Regions from separate parts of the Acidovorax sp. GW460-11-11-14-LB4 genome, predicted to be linked through region 2. Evidence: riboswitches for the same ligand, from Rfam matches in the RefSeq annotation. Region 2 holds a riboswitch; the other holds the start of a gene.
What was found. A riboswitch is a leader RNA that binds a small molecule or an ion and turns the genes downstream of it on or off. The one in region 2 is predicted to bind glycine.
Positions count from the first base shown of each region.

Region 1: linked by a shared signal. The riboswitch ahead of AC07X4_RS05425 (D-amino acid dehydrogenase) and the one ahead of gcvT (glycine cleavage system aminomethyltransferase GcvT) in region 2 are both predicted to bind glycine.

Region 1 covers NZ_JBWKYJ010000008.1:46-6,050, forward strand. Annotated here, with positions in the region: partial or broken gene AC07X4_RS05410 (thrombospondin type 3 repeat-containing protein) at 1-252, shown strand, start outside; gene AC07X4_RS05415 (YXWGXW repeat-containing protein) at 409-864, shown strand; gene AC07X4_RS05420 (2-keto-4-pentenoate hydratase) at 931-1,719, opposite strand; glycine riboswitch at 1,948-2,059, shown strand; gene AC07X4_RS05425 (D-amino acid dehydrogenase) at 2,155-3,474, shown strand; gene sorU (SorU family sulfite dehydrogenase c-type cytochrome subunit) at 3,531-3,869, opposite strand; gene sorT (SorT family sulfite dehydrogenase catalytic subunit) at 3,871-5,085, opposite strand; gene AC07X4_RS05440 (rhodanese-like domain-containing protein) at 5,307-6,005, shown strand, end outside.
Region 2 covers NZ_JBWKYJ010000031.1:37,516-48,141, reverse strand. Annotated here, with positions in the region: gene AC07X4_RS13025 (MerR family transcriptional regulator) at 1-555, opposite strand, end outside; gene AC07X4_RS13020 (FKBP-type peptidyl-prolyl cis-trans isomerase) at 560-967, opposite strand; gene gcvP (aminomethyl-transferring glycine dehydrogenase) at 1,137-4,025, opposite strand; gene gcvH (glycine cleavage system protein GcvH) at 4,140-4,514, opposite strand; gene gcvT (glycine cleavage system aminomethyltransferase GcvT) at 4,595-5,737, opposite strand; glycine riboswitch at 5,786-5,917, opposite strand; glycine riboswitch at 5,931-6,036, opposite strand; gene AC07X4_RS13000 (TRAP transporter large permease) at 6,042-7,319, opposite strand; gene AC07X4_RS12995 (TRAP transporter small permease) at 7,316-7,810, opposite strand; gene AC07X4_RS12990 (TRAP transporter substrate-binding protein) at 7,925-8,896, opposite strand; gene AC07X4_RS12985 (Lrp/AsnC family transcriptional regulator) at 9,364-9,822, shown strand; gene AC07X4_RS12980 (LysR family transcriptional regulator) at 10,068-10,626, shown strand, end outside.

The sequences.
Region 1 (6,005 bases), on a different contig from region 2:
GTGTGGGTGCCCGGCCACTGGGAGTGGCGCGGCCACCGCCATGTGTGGATGCAGGGCTACTGGGTCAAGGCCCGCCCCGGCTACCACTACCGCGAGCCCCGCTGGGTCGAGCACGGCGGGCGCTGGAACATGCAGCCTGGGGGCTGGGACCGCGATGGCGACGGCGTGCCCAACCGCCATGACCGGGATCGCGATGGTGATGGCGTGCCCAACCGCTACGACCATCGCCCGGACAACCCATACCGCCGTTAAGCCGAGGGGCGGCCGCCTGCGGTAGCGCGCAGGCCAGCCCCAGAGCGCCCCCCTGCGCCTACGCCAGGGGCGGCATCGCGCCTACAGCGCGGCGCCGGGTACCCGTGCACCATCGATACACCCGGTTCCACATCGAACCACCCACAGGAGACACTCATGGCCCGCCACCCGCTCACCGCAGCATCCCTCGCGCTTATGGCGTTTTTGGCCTTCGCTCCTGCGCAGGCCGCCACCCAGGGCACCGTCATCATTCAGTCCGGCCAACCCGAGCGCGGCTACCAGACTGCGCCCACCTACCAGGTGATTCCTGCGCCGCCACCTCCGCGCAATGAAGCGATGCCCCGCCCTCGCCGAGGCCAGGTATGGGAAGAAGGCCACTGGGAATGGCGTGGCAACCGCCACCACTGGGTGCGCGGCCACTGGGTGCAGGCACGCAACGGTTACCAATATCGCCAGCCCCAGTGGATCGAACGCGAAGGCCGGTGGGAGATGCAACGCGGTGGCTGGGACCGCGACGGTGACGGCATCTCCAACCGCAACGACCGCGACCGCGATGGCGACGGTGTGCCCAACCGCCGCGACAGCCAGCCGGACAACCCGCGCCGCAATTGAGGGAGCAACTCCCACCGCGACCAGGGCGCTGAGCAGGCCCCGTCCCTGCGGTAGCAGCGAACACTGCTACCGCAGCAACAACACAGCCTGACCGAGCCCCGGAAAGTCCGCCACCACCTCGGTACCTGGCGCCACCAGCACGGTGCCGGTGCACGACCCTGTGGTAACCCACTGCCCCGCGCGCAGCCCGCCCAGGCTGCGCGCGCCTTCGTTGGCCAGCCACACCAGCAGCCGCAGCGGGTCGCCCGCCGGATTGCCCCAGGTGGCATGCTGCACGGCCACTGTCCCGTTCACCGACAAGGTCACCGCTTGCGCCAGGGGCTGCACGGCAGCCACATCGTTGGTGCCAGCCCCCACAATCAGCGCCCCGTGGCAGGCCTGGTCGGCCAGGCGGCTCCACTCGCCCTGTTGCGCCCATGCAGCAAAGCGTGTGTCGCACACCTCAATGGCGGCGCGCACCGACACCACCGCCGCCAGCACCTCGGCGGCGCTGTAGGGGGTGGCGCGGGCGGGCAGGTCGGCCCCCAGTTCGTACACCAGCTCCGCCTCCACGCCCATCACGGCAAAACCCGCTGCAGACAGAGCAACCGCCTCACCCGCTGCGGCCGCCCACACCGAATCGCGCGTGAGAGCGGCCCGCGCGGGTTGCGCCTGGGGCGACGCGGCGCCGACCTTCCAGCCTGCGATGTCACCGCGCGCACGCACCACGGCGTCCTGCACCGCGTAGGCCTCGGCGGCATCGCGTGGGCGAAGCCCTGCGGGAAAGTCCAGCGGGCGGGGGGTGCGTCCCTCCCGGGCCTGGGTGATGACGGCGGCGCTGGCGACAGGGTCCAAAGTGGCGGGGGCGGGGGGCATGGCAAAACTCTCAGTGGGATAAGGGGTCGGCGGATTATCGGCACCTTCACCAGCGGCCCCGCGCCGCTGCATCAGCAACGATTGCGCCCCATTAGCCGCCGGAGTTGATCTTGCGCGCAGGCTTGGCCCCTAGAATCGGCCTCGCAGGAGAGCACGGCAGCCACAGGCCGCCGCTGCACCGAAGGCGCAAACTCCCATACACGCTCAGGTCCCGTACTGCACCATTCATCAAAGCCGTCTGGAGAGCCGCTTCGCGCAACGCGAAGCGCACCGAAGGAGCAAGCCGCAGCCCGGGTGGGTGGCGGTGAATCTCTCAGGTACCAAGGACAGGGGGAGCGGCAGCTAGGGCATTCATGCGCCAGCTGCACGCTATTGAATTCATAGCTGCCAGCGCATGTTGTTCTAGCGCCAGAGCCCAGAAAGGCTTTGAAAATCATGCGCGTGATCGTTTTGGGCGCCGGCTTGCTCGGCGTGACTTCGGCTTATTTCCTTTCGCAACTCGGCCACGAGGTGACCGTCATCGACCGCCAGGGTGCGCCCGGCGCCGAAACCAGTTTTGCCAACGGCGGCCAGATCTCGGTGAGCCACGCCGAACCCTGGGCCAACCCCAGTGCGCCGCTCAAGGTGCTGCAGTGGCTGGGCAAAGAGGATGCTCCGCTGCTGTTCCGCCTGCGCGCCGACATGCGGCAATGGCTGTGGGGCCTGTCCTTCCTGCGCAACTGCACGCCCGCGCGCACGCGCCACAACATCGAGCAGATCGTGCGCCTGGGCACCTACAGCCGCGACACGCTGCAGCAGCTGCGCGCGGCCACCGGCCTCCAGTACGACCAGCGCACGCAGGGCATCCTGCACTTCTATACCAACCAAAAAGAATTCGACGGCGCCCTGGCCCCTGCCGAGCAAATGCGCCAACTCGGCTGCGAGCGCCAGGTCATCAGCGCCGACGAGGCCGTGCGCATCGAGCCTGCGCTGGCCCACATCCGCCCGCAGCTGGCGGGCGCCACCTTCACGGCCGAGGACGAATCCGGCGACGCCAACCAGTTCACGCGCGAGCTGGCCAAGCTGTGCGAGGCGGCGGGCGTGCAGTTCCGCATGGGCCACCACATCACCGCGCTGCGCGAGGCAGGCGGCCGCATCGACCATGTGGAAGTGACCAATGCCGAAGGCCGCTTCGAGCGCGTGCGCGGCGATGCGTTTGTGCTGGCCATGGGCTCGTTCAGCCCGCTGCTGGCGCAGCCACTGGGCATCCAGCTGCCCATCTACCCGGCCAAGGGCTACTCGGTGACGATGCCGGTCAAGGACGCCAGCAAGGCGCACCAGGTGAGCCTGACGGACGACGAGTTCAAGCTCGTGTTCTCGCGCTACACCAGCGAACGCGGCGGTGATCGCCTGCGCATTGCCGGCACGGCCGAGCTGAACGGCTATGACCGCCACCTGAACCAGGTGCGCTGCGAGGCCATCGTGCGGCGCGTGGAGCAACTCTTCCCTGGCGCGGGCGACGCGAGCCAGGCGCAGTTCTGGAGCGGCCTGCGCCCCGCCACGCCCAGCAACGTGCCGCTGATCGGCAAGACGAAGGTGGGCAACCTGTTCCTCAACACCGGCCACGGCACGCTGGGCTGGACGCATGCCTGCGGCTCGGGCAAGGCGTTGGCCGACATCGTGAGCGGCCGCGTGCCCGAGGTGGACTTTGCGTTCCAGGGCTTGCAGGGGCGCGCAGCCGGGGCGGCGCTGGTGCCGTCGCGCACGGCAGCCTGAAGCAGCGCGCGGTTGCAGCGAGCCAAGGCCGTTGCAACCGCCGCGAGAGGCTGCGCCTACTTGGCCGCGCCTGTGGCGTGCGCCACAAACTGCGCCACGGCCAGCATGTCCTTCTCACTCATGCGCTCGGCATAGGACGGCATCACGCCGATGCCTGCCTTGAGCGCACGCAGCACACGGCCGGCGTCGGGTTTCAGCTCATCCAGCACCGGGCCTACCTGGCCCTCGGCCCCGGCGGCCTGCAGTGTGTGGCACACGGCGCAGGCGGGCTGGATCTTGGTGAACAGCTCCTTGCCCCGCGCCAGTTCGGCAGGGTCGGCGGCCCAGGCCGACGCACAGGCGCCAGCCGACCACACCGCCACGGCAAGGCGGCGCGCTCGGTTCAATCCACCCATGTCAGGCCACAGTCACGGTAACGGCGTGGTCGCGCCAGCTGGCGTTGTTGTAGCCGCCCAGGTTTTCCTCGCGCTGCTCGGCCTGCACATTGCCCGCCGTGTCGGTGGCGCGGCTGGCCAGCACATGGGTGCCCGCCTCCAGGCGCACGGGTAGCGCAAACTGCCGCCAGGCAAAGGGGCCCAGGTCGGGGCCGATGAGCTTGGCCGCCAACCAGGTCTTGCCGCCATCGGCCGACACCTCCACGCCCTTGATGCCGCGCGTGCCGCCAAAGGCCACGCCATGCACCTGCACCTGTCCGGGCTTGAGTGCCCCCTTGTCGGGCAAGGGGCCGTTGATCCACGACTTCACGCCCATCTCCCACACCGAAGGCTGGTCGGGGCTGGCCTTGCTGCCGGGCGGCGACATGCGGTAGCCGTGCGACATGATGCGCGCCTGCGACTGTGCGCTGGTAAACGCAACGCGCTTGACGTACTTGATGTTGTTCACGCCCTGGTAGCCGGGCACCACCAGCCGCAGCGGGCCGCCATGCGCCAGCGACAGCGGCTCGCCGTTCATCTCCCAGGCCAGCAGGGCGTCGTCCATCGCCTTCACGGGCACCGAGCGCTCCACCAGTACCGACAGCGGGTCCACACCTTCGGGCAGCTTCTCGCCCCCCGTGCCGGTCAGGTAGGCGGCACCATCGGCCAGCCCGCCCAGGGCGGCCACCACGTTGCGCAGCGGCACACCGCTCCAGACCACACAACCGGCAGCGCCCACCGACCAGGGGGTGCCGCTGGGCTTGCTGGGGAAAAAGCCCCGGCCATTGCCCGAGCACTGCAGCACGGTGGCCACGGTCTCCACGCCCAGCGTCTTGAGCTCCGCCAGCGTCAGGCTGCGCGGGCTCTTGACCCCTTCGACGGACACCGTCCACGCGTCGCGGTTGTCCAGGATGGCCGCGTCAGGCGCAGGCAGGTTGTTGCGCACGTACAGCTGGTTGGACGGCGTGATGACGCTGGTGCCGAACGCGGAGCGGCGCGTCTCCAGGGTGCTGCTGCTGTGCACAATCAATGCATCCGGCGACTTCCACCCCGCATAGGCGGGCAGCGGCTTGGCCGCAGACGCTGCGGCCTGCTGGGCCCGCGCACTGCCCGTCCATCCGGCCAGGCCCAGCGCGCTCAGGGCAGCAGCACTTCCGGCCAACATGTGGCGGCGCGGCAGGGTCATCGAATCTTTCATGGAAACGTCTCCAAATAGTGGGGTGGACAAAACCTTGTAGCCCCTCGCCATTGGGCGGGGACGGGGGATCGGGTCAGCCCGCATTCTGTGCGGCAGCTCCTCCTGCCGCACGCACGGCATCGTTAGCAGAAGTAACAAGAACAAAAGATCGGAAACATTCGTACGCAGGTGCGGGGGGCGTGGGCATATTCGCGCTTTGTTTTGGGGAGAGGAGCAGCGCAATGAACACCACCAGAAAACCGACCCGAGGCCCGCTGGGACTGCTACTTGTCCTATGGCTGGGATGCAGCGCAGCACAGGCCCAGCTGACGGCCATCGTGGCCGTGGAACCCACCGCCCGCAAGGCAGCGCATTCCATCCTGCGCACCGCTGCCGAATCAGGCCTGTCGAAAGCCGCGGGCCAGTCGGTGGCACTGACGACCAGCGAGGATATGGCCGACGTGATGCGCGCCACCCGCAGCGCGGGCTATGACATCTTCATTGGCCCTGCCCAGGTGGCGGCGTCTGCATTGCAACGTGGCTACGAACTGGTGGGCGCTACGCAAAAATCAGACAGATACCTGCTGGTCGGGCTGCAGCAGTTGGCGGCAGTGCCTGCGATGAAGGGCCGCAGGCTCTACCTGCCCCAGCAGGACTCGGTCTATACCTACATGGCGCGCGGCATGCTGAACGAGGCAGGGCTGTCGCTCCAGGACCTGCGCGCCGTGCAATACGAAAAATTTCCCCAGGCGGGCCTCACCGCCCTGACCCTGGGCACGGCCGATGCCACCGTGGTGCGCGAGGACGACTGGGCCGAATGGTCTGCGGCGTACCCCGGCATCGCGCGGGTGCTGGCCACGTCGCAGCCCGTTCCGGGCGGGTTCTCCATCGTGGTGAAAAAAGACCTGCCGGCGGATGCGCGCAACAAGCTGGCCCAGTGG
Region 2 (10,626 bases):
CATCAGCGCCATCCAGCGGTAGGCCAGTGCCTGCACCTCGGGCGCATCGGGAGGTAGCTGGCGGTCCATGGCGCTGCGCACCAGGACTTTGACAACGAGCCAGTCGGCCTCGATCAGGCTCCAGTTGGTGAAGATCTGCTTGAGTTCGGTGGTGCTGAAGTATTTACCGTAGGTGGTCATCAGCGCCAGCGCCTCGAGCCAGTTGCCCATGTCGGGCTCAGCACCTGCCATGAGGCCGTCGCGCAGCATGGTCAGGCGCCCGCGCAGTTCTTTGGCCTGCGTGATCTGCTGGTCCAGCGCCCGGATCTGCTGGCCAATGATGCGCTGGGGTGCCACCCCTTCGCCCGCCAGCAGCTCGGCAATGTCGCTGAGCGCCAGGCCCATCTGGCGCATGGTCTGGATGCCATGCAGCCGCTGCACGTCGGCCTGGCTGTACAGGCGGTACCCCGCGTCTGACCGGCCCGAGGGCTTGAGCAGCCCCACCTCGTCATAGTGGTGCAATGTGCGCACCGTGAGGCCGGTGCGCCGCGCGAGGTCACCGACCTTCAGCAGCATGGGGTCAGCGGCCCACGGAGATCAGCTCGATCTCGAAATTCAGCGTGGCGTTAGGGGGAATGACGCCACCCGCACCCCGGGCGCCGTAGGCAATGCCGGGGGGGCAAGTCAGCTTGGCCTTACCGCCCGGCTTCATGCGTTGCACGCCTTCGGTCCAGCAAGGGATCACGCCATTGAGTGGGAACGAGGTGGGTTCGCCGCGTTTGTAGGAGCTGTCGAACTCCTTGCCGTCGAGGAACGTGCCCTTGTAATGCACCTTGACCGTGTCGGTGGCCTTGGGCGATTCGCCCGTGCCGTCTTTGAGCGATTCATAGACCAGGCCGCTGGCCGTGGTGATCGGTTTGGAGGTCTGGGCCATGGCGGCGGGGGCGATCACAGCGGTGGCGAGCAGAAGGCACAAGAGGTTTCGCAAAGGAGGCTCCTAAAAGGGTGAATCACAACGCAGCCCGCGATCTTATGCGTGTTCCTGCACCTGCCTGTACGGGCCCCCAACGAAAAAAGCCCTGGGCGAGCGGGCTCCAGGGCTTGCAAGAGCAATGGCTGTTGCGGCAGACGATGCAGCCGTGGCCTTCGCTGCAGGGTCAGGCGTAGTCGCTCACCGGGATGCAGCTGCAGCTCAGGTTGCGGTCACCCCACACGTTGTCCACGCGGCCCACTGGCGACCAGTATTTGTTGCTGCGCAGCGCAGCCACGGGGTAGGCAGCTGCCTCGCGGGTGTAGGGGCGGTTCCAATCGCCGCTCAGCAGGCTTTCTGCGGTGTGCGGGGCGTTCTTGAGCGGGTTGTTGTCCTGCGGCAGCTTGCCTGCTTCGATCTCGCGGATCTCTTCGCGGATGGCGATCATCGCGTCGATGAAGCGGTCCAGCTCTGACAGGGTCTCGCTCTCGGTAGGTTCCACCATCAGCGTGTTGGGCACCGGGAAGCTCAGCGTGGGCGCGTGGAAGCCGTAGTCAATCAGGCGCTTGGCCACGTCTTCGGCCATCACGCCGCTGGTGTCCTTCAGGCTGCGCAGGTCCAGGATGCACTCGTGTGCCACATGGCCGTTCTCGCTCGCGTACAGCGTGGGGTAGTGATCCTTGAGGCGCGCGCTGATGTAGTTGGCGCTCAGGATGGCGGTCTCGGTAGCAGCCTGCAGGCCTTCGGCGCCCATCATGCGGATGTACATCCAGCTGATGGGCAGCACGGCTGCGTTGCCCAGCGGCGCGGCGCTGACGGCACCCACGCCACCAGGCACGCCCGCCGTGGCATGACCCGGCAGGAAGGGCACCAGGTCCTGCACCACGCACACGGGGCCCACGCCGGGGCCGCCACCGCCGTGGGGAATGCAGAAGGTCTTGTGCAGGTTCAGGTGGCTCACGTCACCGCCGAACTCGCCGGGGGCCGCAACGCCCACCAGGGCGTTCATGTTGGCACCGTCCACGTACACGCGGCCGCCGTGGCTGTGCACAAGGGCGCACAGCTCTTTGACGCTGGTCTCGAACACGCCGTGCGTGCTGGGGTAGGTGATCATCACGGCGGCCAGGTTGGCGCTGTGCTGTTCGCACTTGGCTTTCAGGTCCACCAGGTCCACGTTGCCGTTGGCATCGCAGGCGGTCACCACCACTTGCATGCCCACCATCTGGGCACTGGCGGGGTTGGTGCCGTGTGCACTGCTGGGGATCAGGCAGATGTTGCGGTGGCCTTCGCCGCGCGATTCGTGGTAGCCCTTGATGGCCAGCAGGCCGGCGTATTCGCCTTGCGAGCCTGCATTGGGTTGCAGGCTGATGCCTGCATAGCCCGTGGCCTGGCATAGCCAGGCGCGCAGTTGCTCGTCCAGCTGCTTGTAGCCCTGTTGCTGGTCAGCGGGGGCGAAGGGGTGCACGTTGGCAAACTCAGGCCAGGTGATGGGGATCATCTCGCTGGTGGCGTTGAGCTTCATGGTGCACGAGCCCAGCGGGATCATGCTGCGGTCCAGTGCCAGGTCCTTGTCGGAGAGCTGGCGGATGTAGCGCAGCATGCCGGTTTCGGAATGGTGGGTGTTGAAGACGGGGTGTGTGAGGTAGCTGCTGGTGCGGCGCAGCTCGGTGGGGATCAGCGGTTCCACGCCCTTTTCAAACGCATCGAAGGTGGGCAGCGCCTGGCCGTCCTTGACGAAGATCTTCCACAGCAGCTCGATGTCGGCGCGTGTGGTGGTCTCGTCCAGCGAGATACACAGGTACTCCTCAAAGTAAATCCGCAGGTTTGCGCCCAGGCTGATTGCCTTGGTTGCTATGGATTGTGTAGCGCCCTGGGTGTGCAGGCTCACGGTGTCGAACGTGGCCTGTGCACGCACAGGCGCACCCAGCTGCTGCAGCCCTTGCGTGAGGATGGCGGTGTAGCTGGCCACACGCTGTGCGATGCGCTTGAGTCCTTCGGGGCCGTGGTACACGGCATACATGCTGGCGATCACGGCGGGCAGCACTTGGGCCGTACAGATGTTGGATGTGGCCTTTTCGCGGCGGATGTGCTGTTCGCGGGTTTGCAACGCCAGCCGGTAGGCAGGTTTGCCATGCACGTCCACGCTCACACCCACCAAGCGGCCGGGCAGGCTGCGCTTGTATTCGTCGCGGCAGGCCATGAAGGCAGCGTGGGGGCCACCGGCGCCCATGGGCATGCCAAAGCGCTGGGTGGTGCCCACCACGATGTCGGCACCTTGTTCACCCGGTGGGGTGATGAGCGTGAGGGCCAGCAGGTCGGCCGCCACGATGAAGGCGGCCTGCTTGGCATGCGCTTTTTCCACGTCGGCGCGCAGGTCGTCAATGCGGCCGCTGGTGGCGGGGTACTGGGCCAGCACGGCAAAGTAATCGCCGTCCAGCAGTGTGTTCCATTCCTCGGCCGAATTGGCCAGGTGCACTTCCAGGCCCAGGGGCTTGGCGCGGGTCTGGATGACTTCGATGGTTTGCGGGTGCGCGTCGCCTGCCACCACAAACACGTTGCTCTTGCTCTTGACCGAGCGCTTCGCCAGCGTCATGGCTTCGGCGGCGGCGGTGGCTTCGTCCAGCATGGATGCGTTGGCAATCGGCATGCCCGTCAGGTCGCACACCATGGTCTGGAAGTTGACCAGGGCCTCCATGCGGCCTTGGGAGATTTCGGCCTGGTAGGGCGTGTAGGCGGTGTACCAGGCGGGGTTCTCGAGGATGTTGCGCAGGATGACGCCGGGCGTGTGCGTGCCGTAGTAGCCCTGGCCGATGAAGCTCTTGAGCAGCTGGTTCTTGCCCGCGATGGCCTTGAGTTCTGCGAGTGCCGCCGCTTCGGTGAGCGGCGCGGGCAGGTCCATGCCCCGGCTGCGTGCGATGGAGCGCGGCACGATGGATTCGATGAGCGCACGGCGCGAGGCCTCGCCGATCACCGACAGCATGTGCGCTTCGTCGGCCGCGTCGATGCCGATGTGGCGGGGCAGGAATTCGGTGGCGTTTTCAAGCGCGCCAAGGGGGGTGGCGGATTGCATCAGCATGGGGCAGTCTCGTAGGTCGCAGCGGGTTGGGGTCGGTGCCGGGGAAAGAGCGCGCACGCGACAGGGCGGCGGGCCGGGCATGGCCCGGCGCCATGCCCTCTGAGTCAGCAGGGATCAGGCGTTCTTGGCGAACTCGGTGTAGGTAGCTTCGTCCAGCAGGGCGTCGAGCTGGCTCGCGTCGGCCAGCTTGACCTTGAAGAACCAGCCAGCGCCCAGCGGGTCGCTGTTGGCAAGGGATGGGTCGGCACGCAGGGCTTCGTTCACTTCGACCACTTCGCCAGAGACGGGCATGTACACATCGGCGGCGGCCTTCACGGACTCGACCACACCTGCCACTTCGCCCTGGGCAAAGCTTTTGCCCACTTCGGGAAGGTCTACAAACACCACGTCGCCCAGCGCGTCCTGCGCGTGGACGGTGATGCCCACCACCGAAGCGTTGGCATCAGCGGCATTGATCCACTCGTGGTCTTTGGAGAATTTGATCGTCATGGGAAGCTCCTCAAGCAAAGGAAAAAAGTAAAGGAATCTGCAATGTAAGCGGGCGCAGCTTCTGCGCTTCGCTGATGAAATCAGCCGCGGTAGTAATTGGCTGGCACAAACGGCATGGCGCGCACTTCCATGGGCACCACCTTGCCGCGCACGACGGCGTTGACACGGGTGCCGATGGCGGCAAAAGCTGGCGTGACGTAGCCCATGGCCACGGGTTCGTTCACCGTGGGGCCCAGCAGGCCGCTGGTGACTTCGCCGATCTTTTGGCCGTCCGTGCTCTGCAGTTCGGTGTGCTCGCGCACCGGCACACGTTCCAGCGCCACCAGGCCCACACGCTTGCGGGGCAGGCTGGAAGGGTTGTCGATCTGTGCGAGCACCTTGTCGGCACCGGGGAAGCCGCCTGCACGCGCGCCACCGGCGCGGCGCACCTTCTGGATGGCCCAGTTGAGCGCGGCTTCGGGGGGTGTGGTGGTGGTGTCGATGTCGTTGCCATACAGGCACAGGCCTGCTTCGAGGCGCAGCGAGTTGCGGGCGCCCAGGCCGATGGGCTTGACTTCAGGCTGGGCCAGCAGGGCGCGGGCCAGGGTGTCGGCTTGCGCGGCGGGTACGGAGATTTCAAAGCCGTCTTCGCCGGTGTAGCCGCTGCGGGTCACAAAGCAGTCGCAGCCCGCGATGCTGAACGCGCCACCGGTCATGAACACCAGCTTTTCGACACCGGGCGCCAGGCGGGCGAGGGCGGTGACGGCCTGTGGGCCCTGCAGAGCGAGCAGGGCGTGGTCGGGCATGGGCACCACCTTGCAGCGCTGGCCGATGCGGGCCTGGATATGGGCAATGTCGCCCACCTTGCAGGCGCCGTTGACGATGACGAACAGCGTGGGCTCGCCATCCACTACGCCCTGGTTGAAGAACATCAGATCGTCAATGATCTTGCCTTCATCGGTCAGCAGCAGACCGTAGCGTTGCTTGCCCACGGGCAGGTCGATCACATCCACGGGCATCAGGGTTTCAAACGCAGCCGCCGCATCGGCACCGATCAGCTTGAGCTGGCCCATGTGCGACACGTCAAACAGGCCGGCGGCGGTGCGGGTGTGCACATGCTCGGCCATCAGGCCAGCGGGGTATTGCACGGGCATGGAATAGCCTGCAAAAGGCACCATGCGAGCGCCCAACTCGATGTGCAGGGCGTTCAGGGGCGTGGTGAGCAGGGGGGCGGTGGCTGACATGGCGGACTCCGGGGCAAATGGGGGCCGCAGCCACAGGGTGGCCACGGGATTTGCCCTGCTGTCCGCTTTACCTGAGAGATTCACCGCAGCGCCTTGGCTGGCCGTGCGGTTTGCTCCTTCGGTGGATGGCCTGCACACAGCTTCTTTTCTGTGGGGCCACCTCTCTCCAGCAAGGGAACGCCCGCATCGCTGCGGGCGGTTGCCAGTCCTTTTGCCTGAGCGTTCGGCTGCTGCCTGCGCCTTCGGCGGTGCTGCGCGTCTTATGGACAAGACGGAGCACTCTCTCCTGACCGGGCGATTCTAACTACTTTGCGTAGACCAGATCCCGAAGTGCCAACGAGATCGATGGCACGTAGGTGATGATCATCAGGCACACCAGAATCACGCCGACGAACGGCAGCAGGTGCTTGATGATCCGGTCGAGCGAGATTCTGGCCACCGTGCAGGCTGCGAACAGGTTCACCCCGAACGGGGGCGTGATCATGCCCAGGGCCAGGTTCACCACCATGATGAGGCCGAAATGCACAGGGTCGATGCCGAAGTGCATGGCCACAGGCGCGAGGATGGGGGCCAGCACGATGATCGCCGCACTGGTCTCGATGAACATGCCGATCACGAACAGCGCCGCGTTCACGCCCAGCAGGAAGAGGGCCGGGGACTGCAGCACCGCCTCCAGCCAGCGGCCGATGGCATCGGGCACGCCCGCACGTGTAATGAGGAATGCAAACAGCCCCGCGTTGGCGATGATGAACATGATCACCGCCGACGAGATGGCCGACTTGCGCAGGATGGCGAACAGGTCCTTGAGCTTGATCTCGCGGTAGATGACGATGCCCACCACCAACGCGTAGAACACGGCGACGGCCGATGCCTCGGTGGGGGTGAACACGCCGCCATAGATGCCGCCCAGGATGATCACCGGCATCAGCAACGCCCAGCCCGCCTGCAGCGTGGCCTTGCCAAAGGGCATGCGCCCATCGCCGTCGTTTTTGCCCCAGCCCTTGTACTTGCAGTACAGCCAGACAAACAGCATCAGGGCGGCGCTGATCAGCAGCCCGGGGCCGAAGCCGGCGATGAACAGTTCGCCAATCGATACCTCGGCGCTCACGCCGTACAGGATCATCGGAATGGATGGAGGGATGATCACGCCCAGCTCGGCACTGGTAGCCTGCAGCGCGGCAGCGTAGCTGGTGGGGTAACCATGCTTGATGAGTGCGGGAATCAGGATGGCGCCAATCGCAAACGTGGTGGCGACCGACGAACCCGATACGGCGGCAAAGATCATGCAGGTCAGCACGCAGGTCATGGGCAGGCCGCCCTGCACGCCGCCGACGATACTTTTTGCAAACTCGACCAGACGGCGCGAGATGCCGCCAGTTTCCATTAGATTGCCTGCCAGGATGAAGAATGGAATGGCAGCCAGTGGAAACTTGTTGATCGAGCCGAACATCTCCTTGACGGAAATTAGCATGTTCGCATTGGAGGCCTGGATGCCCAGGATGGAGGCCAACCCGATGGATACGGCTACCGAGACGGTGAGTGCGAAGCACAGCACCATCGTTGAAATCATGACCAAGCTCATTGGGCGGTCTCCAGTTCCATGCGCAGGGGATCGATGAGGTTGCCAATAATGCCCACGACGCAGAAGAGCCCCCCCACCGGCATGGCGAGGTAAGCCCAGAACATGGACACGGACTCGAGCCCTGCAACGCTTTGTACTCCGCCGCGTTGGGCGTAGTCCCATCCCCACCAGATGATGATTCCGATCAGTGCGAGTGCGGCCAGCGCGACCACCCAGTCGAGTACGCGCTTGATGCGCGGCGGGCTCCATCGGTACAGCACATCCACGCTCACCATCGCTCCCTGGCGAAAAGCGGCAGGGATCGCCAGGAACACCATCCAGATCAAGCTGAACCGGATCAGGACCTCCGTCCATTCAGCGGGCTGTTCCAGCACAAAGCGTGTCACGATCTGAAACATGCCCAGCACGGAGGCCAGGGTCAGCATGGCGCAAGCGCCCAGCATGGCGATGAAGGTCGTCCATCGCTCGAAGGTAAGAAAAGTATTTTTCATGGGGCGGTGCCAACCATGGGAGATGTGGGCCGAAAGGGAGGAATAAGAATAAAAACGCCCGATAGCGGCAGGGCTACGGGCGTCGTTTGCTATTGAGGCAATAGCGTTGCTGGGTTACTTGACCTCGCGGATCTTGTCGATCGCAGCCTTGCCGAACTGCTTTTCAAACTCGGCGTTGACGGGGGCCAGCGCCGCCACGAACTTGGCCTTGTCCACGTTGTCGATCACGGTCATGCCCTTGGCACGCAGGTCGGCTACGCCCTTGGCATCGTCTTCGTCCACGCGCGCACGGTTGGCTTTGGTGCCTTCCTTGGCAGCCTCGATGAAGGCCTGCTTGTCGGCTGCCGAGAGCTTGTCGAATGCGGCCTTGTTCATTACAAAGATGCAGGGCGAATAAACGTGGCCGGTGAGCGTGAGGTGCTTTTGCACTTGGTCAAACTTGGCCGAGATGATGACGGACAGCGGGTTCTCCTGGCCGTCCACCGTGCCTTGTTGCAGCGCGGTGAACACCTCGGGGAAGGCCATGGGCGTGGTGATGATGCCAAAGCCCTTGTAAGCGGCAATGTGCACGGGGTTTTCCATCGTGCGCATCTTCAGGCCCTTCAGGTCACCGGGCTCTTTCACGTCGCGCTTGCTGTTGGTCATGTGACGGAAGCCGTTTTCGGCCCAGGCCAGTGCCTTGAAACCCTTGGCGTCAAACTTGGACAGCAGGTCCTGGCCGATCGTGCCGTCCAGCACGGCCCGTGCATGCGCCTTGTCGCGGAACAGGAAGGGGACATCCAGGATTTTGGTCTCAGGCACAAAGTTGGGCACTGGGCCTGTAGAACTGAACGCCAGCTCTTGCGTCCCCAACTGCACCGCTTCAATCGACTCTCGCTCGCCGCCCAGTGCACCGTTGTAGAAGGTCTGTACCTTGTAACGGCCCCCTGTGCGTTTTTCGACTTCCTTGGCAAACGTGTCGATGGCTACACCCTGGTGGGAGTTCTGGGCCGTCGAGATGCTGATACGCATGGTGGTCTGCGCGGCAGCGGTGGCCACAAAGCCGAGCGCGAGGCTCAGGCCAACGACGAGTTTGGTCAATTGCATGGTGTCTCCTGTTGGTGGTGGGTCAGGGGAGATGTGGTGCGCTGCGACCCCTTGCGGAGCCCTCCCTGGTCTCGCTCAAATTATGGTGGTCCCGTCAGGCCGCAGGCATCGGGGTTTGTGCTGGTAAGCGTGCTTATTAACTGGGCAGACAGGCGTTTGCAGTTGCATTGGCGACACCCGTGGTGCCGAGCGGGCCCAAGTTTGCAAAGAGCCTGCATGGCCGCAGGCTGGCGTCAGTGCCCGCGTCTTGGCTACTGACTGCTTGTGTCGATGGGGGCTGGAATGCCAAGGGCCCCGTGCTGGCGGTAACCAGCCGGGGCCTTGTCAATTTATGCGCTCCGGTAAGAGCGCCTTGATGAAAGAAGTATGCGCCGAGTGCCGTAGATGAATTTGCTGAATTTGGCGCAATAGACTAGGTGAGCAGAATAATTTTCTGTATTTGTAGGATTTGATGAATAATTTGACCAATGGATCGACTTGATAGAAAAATTCTCGCTGCGCTACAAGCCAACGCACGCGCCAGCCTGCAAGAGATCGGACAGGCCGTGGGCCTCAGCCCTTCACCGTGTTGGGGCCGGATCAAAAAGATGGAAGAGGCGGGTGTCATCCAGGGCTACACCGTGCGCATCAACCCCCAGTCGCTGGATCTGGCCGACACGGTGCTGGTGCAGGTCACGCTCGACAGCCACTCCGACAACACACTCGAAAAGTTTGGCGAGACACTGGCCAGCATTCCCGAAGTGATTGAGGCGCATCTGGTCTCTGGGGACTACGACTACCTGCTGCGCATCGTCGTCAAGGACACCCGAGATTACGAGCGTCTGTTGCGCGAGAAGCTTTACAAGATCAAAGGCATACGGCACAGCCGATCCAGTTTCGTATTGCGCACCCTGAAGAAGGCGGACTTGCCTCTGTTCACGGGGTAGAGCGGCTCTCTGGTGCTTGGTTTGTTTTGCGGCGTCCTTGCAGAAAGCTGGCAATGCGTGGTGGGCGCTTGCACCACAAGCGAGCCGGCCGACTTTATGCCGGTGACATGCGGCGGCACAATGGCTCCCATCGCGTTAATGCAGAACGAACGAAAACAGGTGATGCCGGCTTAGCGCACCAACACCGTGCAACCGTCTGGGCAGTGCGCCAAGCCGCCGGACGCAGAGAAATTCGAAAAAGATCCATGAACCTGCGTTTTGTCGAAGCCTTCTACTGGGTTGCTTCTCTCAAAAGCGTGACGCGCGCCGCAGAAAAACTGTTTTTGACCCAGTCAGCCATGTCCAGCCGCATCTCGGCGCTGGAAGAAGAGCTGGGCGTTTTGTTGCTGGATCGGCGTGACAAGCACTTCAAGCTCACGGTGGCCGGTGCCCGGTTTCTGGTGTACGCCAAGCGCATGCTGGAGCTACAGCGTCAGCTCAAGACCGAGATGGGATCAGGCGGCCCGTTGGAAGTATCGATTCGCCTGGGGGCCATCGAATCGGTACTGCACTCGTGGCTCATTCCGTGGGTGGAACAGCTGCGCAAGGACAACCCACTGCTGGAGCTGGAGCTGACGGTGGAAACCACACCTGTGTTGCTCGAGCAAATCCGCCGGGGCACGCTGGATGCCGTGTTTGCCGCGTTGCCTGCATCGGCTGATGGCATACGCAGCCAGGCGGTGACGCCCATGGAGATGGTGTTTGTGGGTAACAGCAAGACGCATCGCAAGCGTCGCTATGCGCTGGAAGACTTTGCAGGCGCTG